2 regions of the Paenibacillus sp. JNU01 genome follow, and region 2 is predicted to be linked to the other one. Evidence: riboswitches for the same ligand, from Rfam matches in the RefSeq annotation. Region 2 holds a riboswitch; the other holds the start of a gene.

Region 1 (10,835 bases), 2.5 Mb from region 2:
ATTGGACTTCATGCGGAACATAATTGAAGATAACGATAACACCTCATAAATGGATAGGTAGCCGTTTTTGCTTTTGCGAATCAGATTAAAGATAAAACTTACCGACCCCTTATAGAACAGGTATGTCCCCAGTATGACCGAGAACAGAATCAGGATCATCGTATACATCAACTGCTGCATATCCATTGCCTCACCACTGAACAGCCGAGCAGACACGAAGTATCCATACACCATCAGGGCAATGCCCAAGACGCCAACAATCATCTGTCCAAACGACATCTTCTGCACCTGCTGCTCCGAAGTGGATGACACCCGAAAGAGCGAGAGAATACTCTGGCGCTTGATAAAGATATAATTCATCAGCATGATGAGCAGATACATCATCGTAAAGACGATCACCGTTTGCATCAGTGCCATCGGAGAGAAGTACAGTTTGGTAATCGCATCCACACCGAGAATTTTGAACAATATCATCAATACAAGCTTGGACGCAAGAAAACCAATCAACACACCAATGGCCATGGAGCCAAAATAAAGGATACTGTTCTCGGCGCTCAAAATACCAAAAATTCTGCCCTTCGTCAGTCCAATCAACTGAAATAATCCAATTTCTTTGCTGCGCCGCTTAATAAAAATGGTATTGGCATATAACAGAAAAATACCGACAATACCGATTAATAATACCGAAGATGCGCCTATGGCTGCCCCACCTTTTGTTGAAGCAGCTACCTCATCCATGGAAGGATCATACTGTAACGTCACAAAGGAAAAATACAAAGCCACACTGAACACAAGCGCAAATACATAGAGATAATAATTCTTCAAGTTTTTCCTGAGATTACGGAAGATAATATAATTCAAGCTCATTGCTGCACACCACCCAATACGCCCTGGGTTTTGATAATGTCATTAAAGAACGATTGCCGGGACTCGTCTCCTTTATTCAGCTGGGTGTAGATCTGACCGTCTCGAATGAAGATCACTCTGCTGCAATAACTTGCAGCAACCGGATCATGGGTAACCATAATAATGGTTGCCTTTCGGGTGCTGTTCATCTCACTTAACTTGCCGAGCAGATCGGAGGCAGACTTGGAATCGAGCGCTCCGGTTGGCTCATCCGCAAAGATGATACTTGGCTCATGGACAAATGCTCGTGCTGCTGAAGTCCGCTGCTTCTGCCCACCTGAAATCTCGGATGGATACTTGTCCTTCAATTCGTAGATGCCCAGTTCATTGGCAATCTGTTCAAACTTCCGGTGTGCCTCCTGTTTTGGAATGCTCGTGATCGAGAGCGGCAATAATACATTTTCCTTCACCGTAAGGGTATCCAGCAGATTATATTCCTGAAAAATAAAGCCCAGATGATGTTTGCGGAACTCAGCCAGCTGTTTCTCCTTCATTCCGGTGAATTCCTTGCCCTCAATATCAATCGTGCCCTGGCTCACCCGATCGATGGAGGAAAGTACATTAAGCAGTGTCGTTTTACCCGAACCCGATGGCCCCATAATACCGACAAACTCTCCCTTGCTTACCCCGAGATCAATCCCCTTCAGCACTTCCTGTTTATTCAGTTTATTACCATAGACTTTATGAATTTTTTTGGCTTCCAGTATCCACATATCCCACTCACTCCTCTTTGAACTTCTGCAAAATGCCCATGTCTATATCATAGGCGGGATGTGCAGTGTTATCGTGTGATTCACCGAACAAAACCAAAAAGCATGTGACATTATTGTCACACGCCTGCAAGATGCACCATGTCGTTCTTTCGCGGAAAAGTAAGTGTGACGGTAGTGCCCTCGCCAGGAGAAGACTCTACATGAATGCGCATATGAAGGGTTTGGACCACCTGACGAACCAGATACAGCCCCATCCCAGTCGCCGCTCCATCCATTCTGCCTCGGGTAGACGTAAATCCTTTATCAAATATACGCGGCAGATCCTGAGCCTCAATCCCTCGCCCGTGATCCTTAATCCTCAGTATGACATGTCCATCCTGTTCCCGACTTTCAATGAGGATGTCCGATGAATCGCTATATTTCACCGCATTGCTCAACAACTGCCGGAGGATGAAGCCTAACCATTTGCTGTCTGTGAGCACACGCGATACCATCAACGACACATCAAAGCCAATCCCCTTGGATATGCACCACGATCTCAGTGCTCGAATCTCACTATTCAATATCGGTTCAAATTCCGTCTCTTCGATGAACAGATCATTATGCATGAACGGAATCCGCTTCTGATGAAGCTGCTGATCCAGCAACTGATGGATTCGTAACCATTCATATGTCATTTGGCTCTGTAGCTTATCATCTGGCAAGCGCTCGATCATCAGTTGCAACGCAGTCAGTGGGGTCTTCACCTCATGAATCCAGGACAACATCTCGTCCTTCTCCTGTTCCAGAGCGATAAAATGATGTGACGACTCCTTACGATATCGCTGTGTCTGGGAACTGAGGGCCTCATGTACGATGTGCTCATACGGACTATCGGCGATATCGAGTTCTCCCAGATTATAAGTTTGATCCCAGGTGCTCAACTTTTTATAGAAACGAGTCTCTTTCAGATATCTCGCCCAGATAAAAACAAGACAGACCACCACATTCAGCACTACGATATACACCACAGATTGGAATGGAATGGACGAGTCCAGGTAAGCTACCAATAAAATAATAAGTTGTATGCTTACCAGTAGACATAACCAACTAGCCCTTTCTCGTATGTACTTCATGCTTCTGCCTCTTCCGTTGCCATGTACCCCTGACCTACCTTGGTTTCAATGTATCGCTCCAAGCCGATGGGTTCAAGCTTCTTCCGTAACCGATTAACGTTAACCGTCAGCGTATTGTCACTCACGAAATGCTCGTGATCCCACAAGCTCCGGATGAGATCCTCACGGGTAACGATCTGATTTTTGTGCTCCACCAGCACTTTAAGGATGAACATCTCATTTTTGGTTAACAAAACAGATTCATCCCCGCAAGTGAGTGTATTTTTCACATATTCAATTGCAGCACCGCGCCAAGTCCGGAGTTCAATATGCTCTGTATTGTAGTTGTACACCCTCCGCAGAGTTGCCTGAATCTTGGCAATCAATACATCGAAGTGAAACGGCTTCTGGATAAAATCGTCTGCGCCCAAATGCATGGACATGACCATATCCGCAGGATGATCCCGTGAGGACAAAAAGATAATCGGCACATTGGAATGCGAACGAATGATCCGACACCAATGGAACCCGTCATATTGGGGCAACTGAATATCAATAATGACCAATTGCGGCTGAATTACGCTGTACTCCTGCAATACCTTGCCAAAGTCCTGCACACCATACACGTCATACGACCATTGGGATAACCGTTCCTTGATTTCATTAAATAACGATTCGTCGTCTTCAATGAGCATAATTTTAAACAAGAGAGTTCACCACGTTTCTGTTCTTCTAAGGTTGATTGTGTCCATCCATCCGCTCGATCAACTGTATCGCGACGTCTCGTGGCGATCTTAATTGGCCTGCTTCATACACTTGATTGAACATGCCTGCAAGCGCAAACTCCTCTGTACTTTTGCCTCGTGCAGCAGCCTGTAACTCTGTATCGACCATCCCCGGATCAAAAACAATGATCTCAACAGGATTCTGTTGACCCGTTTGCTCCAAAGATACGCATTGGGTGAACATGTTCAGGCCTGCTTTGGATGTACAGTACACTGCCATTGAAGGCGCGGGATAACTTCCCGAACCCGATGAGAGATTAACAATTTTACGTCTGGCGGACAGGTGATTGGTTTGTTGAATAAAAGATGAGCTCAGTATCATTGGCGCTGCAAGACTGATGTTAAGACTCTGACTTATCTCTGCCGCACTGCATTGTTCTATGGGTCCTAGAGGCTCCAGCATCGCTGCATTATTAATGAGTCCAATGCAATCAGCTTCCTGAGAAGGGATTTCGTCCAATACACGTGTAACCATATCATCAATCCCCGTCAGGTCGGCTAGATCGTACTGAACATGATGGTAACGCCCGCTCCATTCCTCGCTTGATTCCAACTCGTGCGAATGCCCGCGTGAAATGCCATAGACCCAGTCTCCCCTGGCTAACAACAACTCCGCGAGCTGTTTGCCAATTCCTTTGGATGTACCTGTAATGATAAAATACCTCTGTCTCATATTCCCCCGCCTTCTCTCGCTCAATGCAGTATTAGTTAAACTCCACCCTATGACTTTATAACTCTATAACTACACGCCCGGTTTTCTCCACATGGTCACCCACAAAATGGGTAATCCAAAACAATTCTCATCCTGGCCCATCGCCTTCATAGGACGTAATTCCACGCATTCAAATGGATCTTGTAGTAAATAACGGAGCTTTTCCTCCGTAAAGGCCAGTCCGCCTTTCATCGACTTCTCTTGATATACCTGCCAATCATCCATGACGCTCTCCGGCCCACCTTGACCGCCAAAACCAGGAGCAAAACAGCTCATCCCAAAGTATCCTCCGGGCTTGAGCGCTTGGTGAATCATCTCTATGTAAGGAATCCGCTGATGAGGTAGCAGATGATGCAGACAACCCGAGTCGTAGACAAGATCATATTCTTGCTGCGGGGCCAGTTCGAACACGGAGCGACATTCAAAATGTACGTCCAGTTGCTCTTCTGCCGCCCTCTCCTTAGCCCAGGCAATAGCTGTCTTGGAAAGATCATAAGCATCTACCTGATATCCTTGGCGGGTCAAATACAATGCATTTCTGCCTGGACCACAACCCAGTTCCAGTGCCTTGCCACCTGCCAGCAAACCTGCGTTCACATGCGCTACCAGATTCTCATCCGGTTTGTTTGGGAAAAAGGGTATGGGTCTGTTCCGATCCTCATAGAAAGGCTCCCAAAATTGCTTGGCAGATCTGAAGTCTGCATCGAGCATATCGTACAGATCCTGTACACTTTTAATCGTCTTTTCCACTACTACATTCCTCCTTAAGTCATCCATCCGAAACTTCAGTTCAGACCCTTCATTTCTCGTCAATTTTCATTAAATTAGCTACACTTTATTATAACATTTTTAACCATTAATCCTCTATTTTTCTTGTATTTTTCTACTCTGAAATATAAGATTTTTCCAACAAAAAAACGACCGACTTGGATGTCGATCGCTAACAATTGTAGCAGTTATGAGTTACAGTTTACTTCGCCCGTTCCATGACTGCAAAGTAATTTTTTTCGTTATCAGCAAAGTTGAAGACACGCCCCGTTGGCATCTCGACAATCTCTCCAACCGTTACATGTTTTCCAGACAAGTCAGCATATAGTTGATCCAGATTTTCGGTAAAGAACATTAATGATGGTGTACCCAGATTTACACCCGCCGACATCCGCTCGACAAACTCTTTGTCATGGAGAATAATGCTCGTCTGCGAATCTGGGGTAGGCGCAATCTCAATCCATCTCATGCCCTCGTCGAGGTTTACTTCATCCACAATGTGGAATCCTGCAACTTCCGTCCAAAATGCCAGTGATTCATCCTGATTGTTGACATACAACATAATTTGGCCGACTTTGCTAAACATGGAACAATCACTCCTCTGATCATCTAATCTCTCAACATCCTGCTTATCATTCCTCAACTTCCAATAGAGTATAACATGCAGGACAGCTTTTTCATTATCTTTCTTTGGCATTACACTGCTTTGATCGAAGTTTCAGATCAGACCGATGTAGCGATCCTACTTTGGAGAATGGGAGCTTCCCCTTCACTATGCAGATAGTTTAAATTAGCTTAACAAATCAAGATCAGATTTTGAGTAAAATGGATTTCTCGAAGTTACTTATAATGTTTTGACAAGAGCCAGCCTATGGAATCCCGAGGTATAATAATTCATATCAATACCTTCCTTTTGAAAATTCATTCGTTCATAAAATACGAGCGCTGCTTCATTTTCTGCATGATCAAGTGTGTAAAGCATGATATCACTACATCCAAATTCAGCTATTTTCATGCATATTTCAGTAATTAGTGTACGTGCTACACCTTGTCGAAGGTGTGATTTACACGTAACAACGCCAACGATTTCATATCGGTTAACCGTAGGCTGAAAGATATAACCAGCATGACCTATGACAACATCTGCTTCGTCAACCATGACATAATAAGCACTGATCCGTTCATCCATCATATTTAAAAATAAATCCCAGCGCGCAGGATACTGTTCGCGTATAAACGAAGGGAATTGAAAATTATGATCCGTCATCATTTTCAGCACTGCTGGCTGATCAATCGTTTGAAAAAGACGAATAGTCATCTTGCCACCCCCTCCCCTTAAAGGTCACAGCTTCATAGAATCCAGCCAAATCCAAGCTTGTCATTCCATCAAATAAAACAAACGCCATTTTCATTGCCGCCACCCGTCCTCTCGTACCCGAATAATAAATAAAGTGTTTGATCAAAAGATCAAACACTTTGCCCAGGCGTACGGCATATAATATATGTGCTTCCTCGTGGTTCACTCCACGTTTACGCCAGTCACACACAATCGATATTTAAAAACCAGTATACATCACTCACACTTATTGTATGCCTCTTAATTTCTTCGTAAGATAAAGTACAACATCGTCGTCCATAATCGTTTCTTCACCTGGCTGAATGTAATGATCGTGTCTGTGAACACCATGACCGTCCGGTATGTATCCGCGATGGGCATATAAAATTTGCGCTTTGCCATAATCGGAAAATACACCTACACCAATACCTGCTACATCCGTTCGTTCCGAAATAACTTCCTCTGCGCGGTCCATCAACCGTGAACCAATACCTTGGCGCTGGAACTTGATCAGCACATTGAAATCGTTAATTTCGGGAATGCCTTGTTCCCTGAAAGAAGGGTATTTGGAATGCCACAATACATTCACGTATCCGGCAAATTCTCCATTCAACTCCGCTACCAAGGTTACACGGTCCCCATTCTGTTGTTCAGCCAAGTAATGAAGATACTGCTCAGCGTATCTCCCCCACCCCTGCTCCTGAAACGCCTTGGATATGATTACAGGATCACTCTCATTTAATAATCTGATATGTACAGTCATTAATAAATTCTCCTTAATAAGATATTTATCCTAACTAAATTTCCAGTCGATCTCGAAGCGATGTAATATGAGCAACATGGTGTTTGCCATGCCAAGCATACATGCCCAGATTATAATCCAGTCTCGTCGTTTCTTGCGATGAGGGATGATAGAATTGTTTGGCATAATCCGCATCTGTCAGTGCATTTAACAGAACCACCCACCGACGATGGAGCGCATCCAGAATTTGAAGTGAGAACTCAACATCCAGGTCCCTTGAATCACTCAGTTCAGCCCAACGCTCTTCATAATACGGTCGAATTGTAGGTGTATCCTCTGTCAGTGCCAACTTGAAACGAATCATACTGTTCATATGGCTGTCTGCCATGTGGTGAATGACCTGTTTGAGCATCCATCCACCTTCTCGATACGGCAGACTTAATTGCTCTTCACTCAGCCCCTTTACCGCTTCTCGCGCGCGTTCAGGTAGCTCAGCAATGTCCTGAATCCACTTCTCCCGCTGTGCCAAAGTAACTTCACCCGTGTGTACAAATGGGCCTATCGGAAATCGTTCGTCCATCCATTATTCCTCCTTGTTTGTATGATGAAAATAGCTCTTAATATTCTAACGTGCATATTCCATGAGCCAGCAGTCTCTCATCTGCCCTTCATGCAGCTCATGTTTCTCCAACAGCTTAATCCTTTGAAAACCACATTTCTCATAACAGGATATCGCTCGCAAGTTCCAGGATTGAGGGTCCATAACCACTTTACGGGCTTGTTTTTCATGAATGAGATAGGCCAGCATGGATTGCACCAGCAATGTTCCGATACCTTTGTTCCAATAATCTATCTCACCAATGAACTGATCCGTTCCATAGATGATCTCATCCGTGTCTCCATAACCATACTCCGTTCGTTCTTCTTCCTCAAGCTTATAGAACTGAATGTATCCTATGGGACTTCCTACATACTCAACGATACAACGGGTAGCATCATCATCCTGATTGTAAAAATGCTCTCTTACCTGCTCCAGATCATGCGGCCGATCACGGCCTTCATAGTATTGAAGGACTTCCGGGTCAGTCAGCCACTTCACCAGCTGGTGTTCATCTTCTGTTTCCAAGAAACGTACGGTGATTCCGTTTGATTCATATACACTCATCACTCTGCATACTCCTTAATGATCTCCAGATTTTCACCCGTAACCCAACTTAGATCCTTCCCCAACAACTGCTCGTTATGAACATAATACACGATGGGATTTTCAAGCGGTTGAGTCGTTCCATCCAAGGATCTGAGCGTAAACCTCAACTTGTAACTCCCCATCTCATCAGGGATTGCAAACCCTATCAGATTCTCAGCTGATTTCCTCGTTTTCCCCTGCACCTTCAGATACTCTTCCAGAATGACTTGATCAAGATAGGAGCTGCCAACAGACGAAGGCACGTACCACGCATTATCTTGTTCTTCAGTGAATGTGGCTCCTCCCCACCCCGGGACAACGGGATACACCATATGTTGATCTTTGTCTTCTCTTTTTCGCGTTATCTCTAACTCTACCTCAACTGCATCCGTATCAATCTGCCTGATGGTACCTGCCATTACAACATCTTTGGCATTCACACTTGGAATAACATAGCTATAGATGAGCAGAGTCACCAAGAATATGATCGTTATTCCCGTAATCCAAAATATTGTTCTTTTACGCATCTGTCTGCCTCCCGTCTGGTTAATCATACTTCTGGAGCAGCTCCTTCTCTGTTACAGATTGAGTTAACCTATCCAACTCAGGTGATGCCATCCAATCACTGGATGTATTCAATCCATGTTTGATTGTATGGATCGTGCTATGTGCAGACATGTATATATTGTGGTGCACTCCAGGTTGGACAATAATATGCTCTCCTTCACGCATCACTCGAATGGAAAACACCTGATCGTCTCCATAACTGGCATAAGCAATCCATCCGGATTGCACCACATAAAACTCCGTTAGACTGATATGTACATGACTGTTTTGCCATGCTCCCTGGGAAGAAGCAACGGTTCTGCAATAATAACTGCCATCTTCGGATATCATTTTATATTTCTGTTCCCCGTTCGCCATCTGCTCAAAGCTGGTTTTGACACCAGTCTCACCATATTTCTGTTCTGAAAATTCTGTGTTCAATTGTCTTCATCTCCTGACAAAAAATCCCTTTAATCTAACATTCGACATCGACTAAGCGAATCTCCTGTTTGAATATGCGAATATCTTTGCCAAAATTTGAAACGCTTCTCTCCCAGCTTCCGTATTAAGGTCGAAGTCGTATGTATGCCCAATAATAAAACCATCTGATCTGGAGGTTGAGCGCATGTCATTTTTCAAAAAAATGTTAGCCAGTGTAGGTGTTGGAGCAGCCAAAGTAAATACGGAATTGCATACACCAGAAGTCACGCCTGGAGGAATCATCTCAGGGGTTGTGTACATTGAAGGTGGAGATGTGGAACAGAACGTAGATCGAATCTATCTTTCAATCAAAACCCATTACATACGGGAGCACGATGATCGCAAAGTAAAAGAAACAGCCATTATCGCCAAATACCTGCTCACCGAAGGTTTTACTTTACAGCCTGGAGCCAAATTGGAGAAAGAATTTTCATTTGACCTGCCAGAAAACCTGCCGATTACACTGCATCGTGCAGAAGTTTGGGTAGAAACGGGGCTCGATATCTCAAGCGCGGTGGACCCATCAGACCGTGACAGATTGCATGTTGTTCCTAGCAAAGACATGAATACTGTGCTCGATGCGATCGATATTCTTGGCTTCAAGCTGCGTGAAGTGACCAACGACTATGCGCCGAAGCTTGGCGGAAATCTGCCATTTGTGCAGGAATTCGAATATGTACCAACAAACAAGTTCCGTGGACATCTGGATGAGTTGGAAGTCCTGTTCTATCCAATGGGCGATTCGCTCGAACTGTTATTACAGATCGACCGCCGTGCTCGTGGGCTCAGTGGAATATTCTCCGAAGCCATGGGGACGGATGAAAGTTTTGTCCGCTTGCATCTGTATGAAAGGCATCTGGCACGGGGTGCACATTCTGTCGCTCAAGGACTGGAAGAGGTTATTTCCAAACATATCTAGTCTGTAGTCTGTGAAAAAATAAAACCGTCCTCTATCAGATAAATCTGATGAAGGACGGTTTTTGGTTTTCCGGGTAATAAGACTTCGAAGTTCTCCCCGTGCAAAGACAGCGTAAGGAACATGGGACAGACATGTAGCTTACGAGGACACACCTTCAGGAACGCTGTGTCCAGCGTTGCATTCCTGATCGAAGACCGTAATATGCAGCGGCGAGCACAATGAACCCGGCAACAGCCATAATCATGGATGTTGTATCCCATCGAACCATAGTTCCAAAGGCAACCTTGGATTGCAATGGGGTAAAGGAAGAAGCGGTGTTTGTCAGATCAGGTGCGTAATTCATGGTCATGATCATGCCTTGCACAACATTCCAAGCTGCAAAACCGATGATGAATAACAGGGTAACCAGAACGGATTCCGTTGCTAATCTTTTGTTCATGTTTGTCATTTCGCCCCCTCTTCCCATTCAATTAGACAAGAAATGCTGCATCTCCTTTTTCAGCAGACCTTTGTTGGCATCCACATACTGATACAGCAAGTCGAAGCTTTCCTCGTTATCTGCTTGCATGCTTAAATTCGCGGCTTCCAATTCAATCTCCTGCAATACCTCATGAATCTGTTCCCCATGCGTTTGCAGGCTTGTCGTAA
Region 2 (10,835 bases):
CCAAATATACCTAGCCACCATTCATGGGCTCGATAAATCCTGTATATTATATCATCACCAACAACGAATTACACCATCAAAGGGCACCCAATCATTACAGAATACCGAATCCTATAAAAAACAGGACCGGAAAATGATCCATCCGGTCCTGTTTTGCTCCTGCTGTTATGTCATTGAGTGGGAAAAATATGAATACAAGTGATGCTCCGCAAACAGATTGCACCTTCGATCGCTGTTATCCCCTGATTTTTTTGATCTCCTATAAAAGGAGAAAATCAGGGGATAAAGGCGAGCGCTTCGCTTCTCCGGTTGCATTCTGCCAGCTTCGTCTTTTGTATTCCAATTTAAACAAACTCAAAAGAAAGCAGCATGAGCAAAGTTTTTTTAGTATTTAAGGTCGGTATAGAGCGGGAATTGATCTGTCAGTGCAGTCACTTCTGCACGCGCTTCATCCAGCTTCGCCGTATCTTTTGGATTTTTCAACGTTTTGGCAATGATCTTACCAATGGCAACCATCGCTTCTTCGTTCATACCACGGGAAGTTGCAGCAGGTGTACCAATTCGAATACCACTCGTTACAAACGGGCTTGTAGGGTCGAATGGAATTGCATTTTTGTTCACGGTAATACCGATGGAATCAAGTACATACTCAGCTTCTTTACCTGTGATGTTCACACTGCGTGTGTCGATCAGCATCAAGTGGTTATCTGTACCACCGGATACGATGTTCAAGCCTTCAGCGATCAGTGTTTCAGCCAGAACCTGTGCGTTTTTCACAACGTTCTGTGCATATGTTTTGAACTCTGGTTGCAAAGCTTCTCCGAATGCTACCGCTTTGGAAGCAATTACGTGCATCAAAGGACCACCTTGGGAACCCGGGAATACCGCTTTATCAATCGCTGCTGCCCATGCTTTACGGCACAGAATCATACCACCACGAGGTCCACGCAACGTTTTGTGTGTTGTTGTTGTTACGAAATGCGCATGTGGAACCGGGTTTGGATGCAAACCAGCAGCTACCAATCCTGCGATATGAGCCATATCCACCATGAACAAAGCACCTACATCATTGGCGATGGAAGCCAGCTTTTCAAAATCAATGGTACGCGGATATGCACTTGCACCTGCAACGATCAGACGAGGGCGGTGTTTGAAAGCCGCTTTGCGCACTTCATCATAATCAATCAGGAATGTATCTTCCTGCACGCCGTATGCCACAAAGTTGTACAGCAAACCGGAAGCGTTAACCGGGCTACCGTGCGTGAGGTGTCCACCATGGGCAAGGTTCATACCAAGTACAGTATCACCAGGTTTCAACGCTGCAAGATATACTGCCATGTTCGCTTGTGCGCCGGAGTGAGGTTGAACATTCACGTGTTCTGCTCCGAACAATTCTTTGGCACGATCACGCGCAATGTCTTCAACTACGTCCACATGCTCACAACCGCCATAGTAACGTTTACCTGGATAGCCTTCAGCGTACTTGTTGGTCAGTACAGATCCCAATGCTTCGATTACTGCTTCACTCACGATGTTCTCGGATGCAATCAGTTCGATGTTGTTCTGTTGACGTTTCAGTTCAAGATTCATCGCTTCCAGTACTGCCGGGTCATTCTTGCGCAATTGTTCCATGATTAAATTCCTCCCAGTTATAAGTGAAGTTATAAAGCGAAACTACAGTGGTTACACTCCTCACTTCGATTGCATCACCATCTTCCGATCGCTGTTATCCCCTGATTTTTCTGAACTCCCTTATAATAAAGGGAAAATCCGGTGATAAAGGCGAACGCTTTGCTTCTTCAGATTGGTGTTCCACTCTCCGTTTTTGTGTAAAGTCTAATTTAGCTTTATATTGGTTGAAGATATCAGTCACAAAATGTTGAATCTGGTTGTTCTTCCATACGATACACCGCGCGTTCGCCGCCAATTAACTTCGGACGAGTCAACGCTGTGGTCACACGCGCATCTCCAACATAGCGGAGCGCTGTACGAAAAGGTACGGCTACATGCCGGAGATGCATGCCAATCATCGTCTCCCCAATGTCCAGTCCCGCATGGGCCTGCACATGTTCAGCCAGGCATGGATCGGTCAGCGAACGATATGCTGCGGATGCCATTGAACCTCCGGCCTTGGGCACGGGTACTGCACCAACCTCAGTCAATCCAAGACGAGTAAGCACAGAACGTTCCATGACCAGCGCACGGTTCAGATGCTCACAACACTGGAATACGGTATCAAAACCGAATTCCTCCTGCACTTCGCGTATACCCGCAAGAAGCTGTTGCGCCACTTCAATAGCACCACTCGTACCAATCCGTGCCCCTGCAACTTCACTTGTGCTTGTACCGATCACAACGATCTGTCCAGGCCCAAGCTGTCCGGCAAGCGCCAGTTCATGCAGAATGGATGCGGTCTGTTCCTGCAATCCGGGTTGTTCTGAATCTAACTCTATAGTCATCCTATCATCGCCTCCCGATAAAATCATGCCCGCTGTCTCTTGGCTGTCCTTGTATTCTTGCACGGCATCTCAGGATCTATTATAGCGAATAATCAGATGAAAGACGAAAAAAAGAGCAGTCTGCGGGTAACGCAGAATTGCTCTTTTGCCCAGGCGACCGGCCGTTTGTTCCGGTGCTCCATCGTGGTTATGCCCACTTCGTCGCCAGTTACACCGGATCCCTGTTTTCCCCTTCATCATAAAACAACCCGCGTTTAAAATCAACGGTTAATTTACATCACGTGTCCTGTTTCTCTAACCTGCCCCGCAGGATCAGAATTATCCCAGCTTATCCAAAAGCCGGTCCAATGCCGTCCGAATCTCGGCCGCAGCGATATTATAATCATCACGACTCCCACCAAATGGATCGGAGATGTCGAAACTAGGAATGCGTTGTCTGATCTCAATGGCTCGCTCACGCTCCGATGCCAGGATCTCTTGCCCAAGGGCACGTTTCATCTCCAGCGTTGCAAACAGGCTGTCCAACTCCTGAACATCTCTTAATACCTGCTCGTCGTCCTCCACATACTCTTTCAATGTATAGGTTTTGTGGACAGAGTCTGGAAATACCTGCATAACATGCTGCTTATGACTCCGTGTTAATGTAAGAACCAGGTCCGCCCAACCTACCAGGTTGGCGCTTAGTTGTGTGGAATGAGGTGGACCTTCAACGTTATGATCTCTCAGAACCGCTTCCGCATGACGGGAAATCGGCATACCCGACGTAGCTGCCACACCTGCGGAACGAACCTCTACCTGAATGCCGCGCTCCGATGCCAACTTTCGCAAAAGCCCCTCTGCCATGGGGCTGCGGCACGTATTGCCTGTACATACGAATAAAATATGTTTCATTGTGTTAGCCTCCCCATTTTACATATGATGCGAATGATAGGATATCTCAAGTTTTATTCTAAAATATAAACAAAAGTCCAAACGCAAGCAAGATTGCGCCACCAATGGCCTCACCATAATCCCCAAGATTCTGACTCACCCGACGGCCTAATAGCAGACCCATCACCGACATCACCCCGCCACAAAAGCCAAAAGCCAGTACGGTTAAGATCAGATCACTGCTAAACATCCCTAAGGAAACGCCAACGGAGAACGAATCCACACTTACGCTGAGGGAGAACAGTATAACGCCGAGCAGGGAACGGTGGTCCACCAGCTTGGTATCGCCTTCACGGAATGCATTCAGAATCATATGACCACCCAGCAGAACAAGTAATCCACCTGCTGCATACGTCGTAATGTCACCGAGCAGCGAGCTGACGTATTTGCCCATATACATACCGATGAGCGGCATGATGATATGAAAGAGCGCCGTTACTGTACTGATTCGCAATACATCCCTCAGCCGAATGCCCTTCATGCCAATTCCGATCCCAAGTGAAAACGCATCGAGGCCAAGTGCAACTGCCATGATCAAAATGGTTACCAACTGCCCTACATGGGCAGACACATCCCACATCCCCATACCCCCAAGTCACGTAAAGGTTCTTGTACACGATATGCGGACAAGGACCTAAACATGACCGATGAAAGGTAAACGACGACGGATGTACTCCATCTCCATGATACATAAGGCTAGATTGTAGGCAGGTGGATGCGATGTTTTAATTGATTTGTTTTGGAAAAGAGTGCGTAGCTCTCCTGACTGTATGATCAGGAGAGCTTAGGAGGGCTGTGGGTCGCCAACTTGGATGAGTTGGTTACCCGCGGCCTTGAGCAGCCGATTCATGACGGCTGCTCCCAGCCCTTCGCGTGAGCAGGCTTCAGCCACAATATATGTGGCGCCTTGCTCATCGCAGCTGCGCAGCGCGGCGTATAGCCTGCGCGCTGCTTCCTCCAGCTCGCTGGCGTCACCCAGCGAGAACACGGCATCGGCGCGGTACTGCTCTGCGTGCTCGGCGAACGCCAGCACCGCGGTGCGCTCTCCGCGCTGCGCCGCCTCTGCGAGGGCGGCGCTGATCCAGGCCGCCACCGCTGCGGGCGGCCCCTCCACCACGCACAGCGCCCCTGCGGGTGCGTAGTGCGTGTACTTCATGCCCGGCGAGCGCGGCGCCGGGCTTCCCACGCCAGTGGACCCCTCCGCGAGTAGCACGGGGTCCGTGGCGACACGGGCGGCAACGGCGGACAACTGTTCCGCCGTAATGCCGCCAGGGCGCAGGATGGTGACGGTACCGTCGTCACCGACCTGCACCACTGTGGACTCGACGCCCACCCCGGTGGGGCCGCCGTCCACGATGCCGCCGATGCGGCCATCCAGATCCTCGCGCACATGAGACGCGAGTGTCGGACTTGGCCGCCCGGAGCGGTTGGCGCTTGGCGCAGCCACAGGGCATGCCGCCGCCGCGATCAACTGCAAGGCCACCGGATGGTCCGGCATGCGCACGGCCACCGTATCCAGACCGGCGGTGACACGCGGGGACACCGCCCCCGGCCTAACCGGCAGCACCAGCGTCAGCGGTCCCGGCCAGAAGGCCGCCATCAGCGCTTCCGCTGTCTCGTTCACTTCCGTGACCAGAGTGTCCAACTGGTCACGGTGCGCGATATGCACAATCAGTGGATTGTCGGAAGGTCTGCCTTTGGCGACAAATACAGCCTCCACGGCTGCCGTGCTACGCGCATCCGCACCCAGGCCGTAGACCGTTTCGGTCGGAAAGGCCACCGTCTGACCTTGACGAAAACAGGCTGCGGCAGCCTGCAAGTCGGCGAGCGCCCTTTGATGGGCGCTCCCCTTTTTCACATCCGCTAATTCAATATTACCCAATCCATGATCATTCTCATTGCTTAATAAAACGCGCACATCCCAATTGACTGTGACCATCTCTGCTGGAGTTCCCTTGTCATGAACCTCCATGTCATTTCCCATTTCAGAGGTGGATTGCACTTGCTCATTCTCTCTATTCATATATCCATCACATTCCTAAACATCATAATAGGTTACTTGTGCACGTGAGAAATACACTTTAAACTCCATACACATCCTTGTTCACTTCGCTTCATACTCCATGTTCAATATAAGTAATTATAACATACCTGTCCCGCCTCGGATGCCCTTCATACTTCGCTCCACGCATGAGTCTCACTGTAGCTTCAACCCCAATTCATATCAAAAGGGCAGCTCCCTGAATTGAAGCCACCCACATCTATAGTATAAATCCGTTGTTATGCGAATAACCCAGTGACCCAACTCCATAGTTTCACAGCCATATCCCACAGAAAGAATCTCGCCTCCGGTGTCTCTCCCTGCACAGACGCCTCTGCATCTCCAGGTTCAGCCGCTGCGGCCGATACGTTTGAAGGTTTCGCCAGTGCATCCCCGGTCCCTGCATCAATGAAACACAGCGGCGGGAACAACACACACCACCAGTTCTGACCTTTGCCTTCGCCTAATGTAATCCGAACCGCTTCATAATCTCCAGCAGGATACACGGTGCCTCCATATAGCTTGGTTGGGAACGGAACCGAACCCAATTCCACCTGATACTCATACTTCAAACCGCGACTGGCCAACTCTTCTCCTACTCTATTTTCAATCTCGGACAAATGCTCACGAATGACATGGCGTGCTTCATCCAGACTTTGCGGATTCTCCAGTTCGGCTACCCACTCACCCATCTGAGCAACGACAGCATCCCGAATCTCGCGTTTCACCAATTGATCTCCCGGTGCATCCGAGTTTGCTAGAATACGCAAGCGAATCGATTGTTCAGGAATCGCTGTGGCCGCCACAGCTGCATCCGTTTTCTGACCTTCCCACATCATGATCATCATCATAAGACATACAATAATAAGTCCAATTTGCTTAACAATTCGTCTGTTCATTCCGTTCTCCCCCTCAGCTCTCTGATCACGCGACCTGCAACTCTCTCATGTCTATCAGTATGCCCGGGAGAGACGGAAGTAAACCTAGCATATACAATAAATCTACTAAATCGATTCTATGATATACATACGCTCACCAGTCATGTTAAAAAGGCTGATCCGCACCTGGTTACAGGGCAAATCAACCTCGTTATCCTTATGAATCATGAACAATCACGTTAGTCGCTCCACCACTGTGCTTTTCATTAAACTATTTCAGCAGTTACACAGCACTTTTCTCTTTCTTGAGCATATTCCATAAACGTTCCGACAACCGCGGTTGCTGCTCCCCCATGAGAAGTTCATCCTCCTCTTCCTGTCCATATAACTTAATGCTCATGACCACCCCAATACAAGCCATGTTAATGAGCAGGGAGGTGCCCCCGTAACTGATGAATGGCAACGTAATCCCTGTGAGCGGCATCAGGCCGAGGAACGCCCCCACATTCTCAAACACCTGATACAACAACATTCCGATAATACCTACAATGATGACGGGTCCCGCGCGATCTCTGCAACTCAGAGCAATCCACACCATACGTTGAATCAGAATAAAGTACAACAGAATCAGTACGGATGCACCGACAAAGCCAAACTCCTCTGCGATCACGACAAAAATGGAATCCGAATACGTGTAAGGGACTCGACCGCTCTGAACGGATGTTCCTTGCAAATAACCTTTGCCGATGATGCCCCCTGAACCAATGGCTAATCCTGCATTTTTCGTATGCCAGGACGCTTTGGAGGTAGCCTTTTCCGGCACAAGCCAGGGATCAATTCGCTCCGCCCAATGCTCCCTTTTTATCTTTTCAAGAAAGGTGAATACTTCATCATGGTAGAACGTATAGGCTTTAACAAAACCAAAGAAGGTCACTCCCACAATCGTCAGTACAATTAATACGTGCTTCAGTCTCATATTTCCGATCCAGAATACCGCAGCCAGAATCACCACATACCCCAATGCATTGCCTAGATCATTCTGAGCCATAACCAGAGCAAATGGAATAAACGCCCAGCAGCCAATCGGCACAATATCTCTCCAAAATTGCAGCGTGCCTCGTTGTCTCTTCACAATTAAATGAGCAAGGAACAGAATCAGAATCATCTTGAACAGCTCTGCCGGTTGAAAAGAAAATTCCCCAAGCTTCAGCCAACCGTTGGCATTATTGATCGAACTGCCCAGGACATTAGCGAGGATCAGCAGTATAATTCCAAACCCATACAAATAAAACGCATATTTCACGTATATCTTGTAATTCACAAGCCCGATGACAAGCACCGCAATGAATCCAGCCACATAGAAATAAATCGTTTTGACATGGTGACTCGCCAGGTGAGCATCTGTTTGCGTTCCGCTGTAAATTGCAAATACACTAATAATCATGAGCAACAGCATGATGAAGAGAATCACACCATCCATCTTTTTCAACATTCTCAACATGACTCCGTCCATCCCCCTGAATCTAGCATTCTATGATTTCCAATTAAACTCAATATTTCCATTGTATATAATTGGATGATAAAATGGAAATCAGATTGCTTCAGGATGAATATCAAACAAATCAGCGGCCTATCTCCCACTGTAAAAAATAAAAACCCTGGAACAGATCATCCCTAAGTGAATAGGGCTGATCTGTTCCAGGGTTCTGTAGTTATATAAGTTAAACTAAGGATTATTTCCACTGACACTACGATAACAGAATAAACTTCCAATCGCTGTTATCCCAGATTTTTCAATTCCGAGAACGTTATTGTTCCTGCTGGGATGGCTTGCGTTTCAGCAATTTCATCACCAGATCGGTAATACTCGGTTGTTCCGCAGAGCCGAGAATATCCTCGTTTTCTTCCGTGTGAACCTTGATACTCATCACAATCCCCATACTGATCATGTTGAGCATAATGGAGGTACCACCCGAACTGATAAATGGCAGCGTAATCCCTGTAAGTGGCATCAGACCAATGAATGGACCAATATTAACAAAGATCTGGTAGAGCAGCATCGCTATAATACCTACAATAAGATAAGGTCCGGCGCGATCCTTACACTCCAGTGCAATCAGCACCAGCCTGTGAATCAGGATAAAGTATAGGAGAAGCAATACCGAGGCACCGATGAAGCCAAACTCCTCCCCGATCTGTACAAAGATCGAGTCTGCATAGGCCAGCGGCACCCGATTCGACTGAATCGTTGTGCCCTCCAGATATCCTTTGCCCGTAATACCGCCAGAACCTATCGCAAGCTTCGCATTATACGTCTGCCAGAGTACATCCCTTGAGGTCAGTTCTGGTACAAGCCAGGGGTCAAAACGATCCGCCCAGTGCGAACGTCCAATGTCATTCAGAAATTTAACGATCTCATCATGATAATGAATATATGCTTGTGTACCGCCGATAAAAGTCGCCACAGCAATAATAAAACCAATGAGGGCATGCGTAAATTTAATGTTGCCGATCCACAATAGGCCCACAAGAATGACAACATAACTTAACGCATTTCCCAAGTCATTTTGAAGCAATACCAGTAGTAACGGCGGCAGAACACAGAGTGAGATCGGAATAACATCACGTCCGAAATAGAGCGGACGATTCTTCTTTCGGGCCAAAAAGGCTGATAAAAACACAATTAGACATAACTTGAACAACTCAGCAGGTTGCAAACTGACCCCGAAGATGGACAGCCAACCTTTTGCACCGTAATACTCTTTACCAAAAAACATTACGAAAATGAGCAGCAGCATACCCACGCCATAGATATATAAATAATTTTTGATTATAAATTTATAATTGATCATCGACATTCCAAAAAAGACGATGAATCCAAAAATATAAAAAATCACTGCACTTTTCGGGAGTCCCTCCAGCTTCGGACGACCAAACGTTGTACTGTAAATCGACAAAATACTGATAACCATCAGAATAACCAGTATAAACACGATAGAATAATCTATCTTTTTAAATTTGTGCAGCATGTAATTATGTTCCCCCAAGCATTCAGAAATCTTCGGTATATCTCATTGTAGAGGATTTCACGGCAAAAAGAAAACCCGCGGAACCTTACATTTTCGTCACCTGTTCCGAAGTACGAACACCCAGGACATGCCGCTCGATTCCGGCAAGGTCCGGTACAATGATAATTTCCGGCCAATGTCCCGCCGTTTCAAGTAGAGCCGCGATGTCGCGAGCCTGCCCCTGGCCCAGCTCAAAACCAATGATCTGCGGCGGTGCAGGCAGCAGCGCCAGCTGCTCCAGCATGATCCGGTACGGTGCAAGCCCGTCCGGACCGCCGTCCAGTGCCATGCGCGGCTCATGATCGCGCACCTCTTGCTGTAACCCGGCGATATCTGCCGCCGGGATGTATGGCGGGTTGGACACCAGGATGTCCACCTGTGCCCCGGCGAACGGTGCCAGCAGATCGCCTTCACGGAAGTCGATCTGTACCCCGTTCGCGGCCGCGTTCCGCGCGGCCACTTGCAGGGCAGCCGCCGAGAGATCCCCGGCGCCGACCTGCCAGCGCGGGCGCAGTGAAGCCATCGTCACCGCGATGGCACCACTGCCCGTGCCAATATCGACGGCGAGCGGAGCGCCGTCAGGAAACACGCGGTCGGCTTCGCGCAGCACAGCCTCGACCAACAGCTCGGTCTCCGGCCGCGGAATCAGCACGGCCGGCGTGACCTCGAACGGCAGCCCATAGAATTCCTGGCTGCCGATAATGTATTGCGCCGGCTCACCCGCAGCCTTGCGCGTGACGGCGTCCTCCCAGCGGCTGCGATGCTCGCTGGGAAAAGGCTCCGGCTGCATCATGTAGTACGCGGCGCCATAGACGCCGAGTACATGTTCCAGCAGCAGCCGGGCATTGTTTTGCGGCTCGTACACGCCGCACTTCTCCAAAAAAGAGGAAGCCTCCACGAAGGCTTCCCGACAGCTCTGTTCCGGCGTCATGACAAACTGCGCTCGGGTCACAGATTATTCTCCTCTATCCATCATTTCAGTCTGCTGAGCAATGGTCAGTGCAGACAGAATATCTTCAATCTCTCCGTTCATCACCTGATCCAGCTTGTGCATGGTCAGGCCGATCCGGTGATCCGTCACACGGCTTTGCGGGAAGTTGTACGTACGAATCCGCTCACTGCGGTCACCCGTTCCCACTTTGCTCTTCCGCTCAACAGAGATCTTTGCTTCCTCTTCCATACGTTTCATATCGAAGATACGTGTACGCAGAACCTGCAACGCTTTTTCCTTGTTGGAGTTCTGTGATTTTCCATCCTGACATGTCGCTACAATTCCCGTTGGAACGTGCGTTACCCGTACTGCGGATTTCGTGGTATTAACCGATTGTCCACCGGCACCACTGGAACAGAACGTATCCACACGGATGTCTTTATCATGAATTTCGATATCAAAATCTTCGGCTTCTGGCATAACCGCAACCGTTGAAGTTGACGTATGAATACGTCCGCCCGATTCAGT

The links. A riboswitch is a leader RNA that binds a small molecule or an ion and turns the genes downstream of it on or off. The one in region 2 is predicted to bind ZMP and ZTP.
Region 1: linked by a shared signal. The riboswitch ahead of NLBNIHML_RS25780 (GNAT family N-acetyltransferase) and the one ahead of NLBNIHML_RS14545 (TIGR01440 family protein) in region 2 are both predicted to bind ZMP and ZTP.

The regions. Positions count from the first base shown of each region.
Region 1 covers NZ_CP169723.1:5,864,604-5,875,438, reverse strand. The annotation lists gene NLBNIHML_RS25815 (FtsX-like permease family protein) at 1-867, opposite strand, end outside; gene NLBNIHML_RS25810 (ABC transporter ATP-binding protein) at 864-1,619, opposite strand; gene NLBNIHML_RS25805 (sensor histidine kinase) at 1,736-2,734, opposite strand; gene NLBNIHML_RS25800 (response regulator transcription factor) at 2,731-3,420, opposite strand; gene NLBNIHML_RS25795 (SDR family NAD(P)-dependent oxidoreductase) at 3,446-4,171, opposite strand; gene NLBNIHML_RS25790 (class I SAM-dependent methyltransferase) at 4,241-4,960, opposite strand; gene NLBNIHML_RS25785 (VOC family protein) at 5,181-5,564, opposite strand; gene NLBNIHML_RS25780 (GNAT family N-acetyltransferase) at 5,823-6,296, opposite strand; ZMP/ZTP riboswitch at 6,450-6,531, opposite strand; gene NLBNIHML_RS25775 (GNAT family N-acetyltransferase) at 6,562-7,077, opposite strand; gene NLBNIHML_RS25770 (YfiT family bacillithiol transferase) at 7,112-7,636, opposite strand; gene NLBNIHML_RS25765 (GNAT family N-acetyltransferase) at 7,682-8,221, opposite strand; gene NLBNIHML_RS25760 (hypothetical protein) at 8,221-8,769, opposite strand; gene NLBNIHML_RS25755 (cupin domain-containing protein) at 8,789-9,229, opposite strand; gene NLBNIHML_RS25750 (sporulation protein) at 9,414-10,187, shown strand; gene NLBNIHML_RS25745 (hypothetical protein) at 10,342-10,626, opposite strand; gene NLBNIHML_RS25740 (DMP19 family protein) at 10,654-10,835, opposite strand, start outside.
Region 2 covers NZ_CP169723.1:3,334,192-3,345,026, forward strand. The annotation lists gene glyA (serine hydroxymethyltransferase) at 385-1,632, opposite strand; gene NLBNIHML_RS14545 (TIGR01440 family protein) at 1,866-2,459, opposite strand; ZMP/ZTP riboswitch at 2,600-2,681, opposite strand; gene NLBNIHML_RS14550 (low molecular weight protein arginine phosphatase) at 2,778-3,350, opposite strand; gene NLBNIHML_RS14555 (manganese efflux pump MntP) at 3,409-3,969, opposite strand; gene NLBNIHML_RS14560 (L-threonylcarbamoyladenylate synthase) at 4,174-5,412, opposite strand; gene spoIIR (stage II sporulation protein R) at 5,670-6,329, opposite strand; gene NLBNIHML_RS14570 (FtsW/RodA/SpoVE family cell cycle protein) at 6,592-7,809, opposite strand; gene NLBNIHML_RS14575 (FtsW/RodA/SpoVE family cell cycle protein) at 8,117-9,337, opposite strand; gene prmC (peptide chain release factor N(5)-glutamine methyltransferase) at 9,423-10,307, opposite strand; gene prfA (peptide chain release factor 1) at 10,332-10,835, opposite strand, start outside.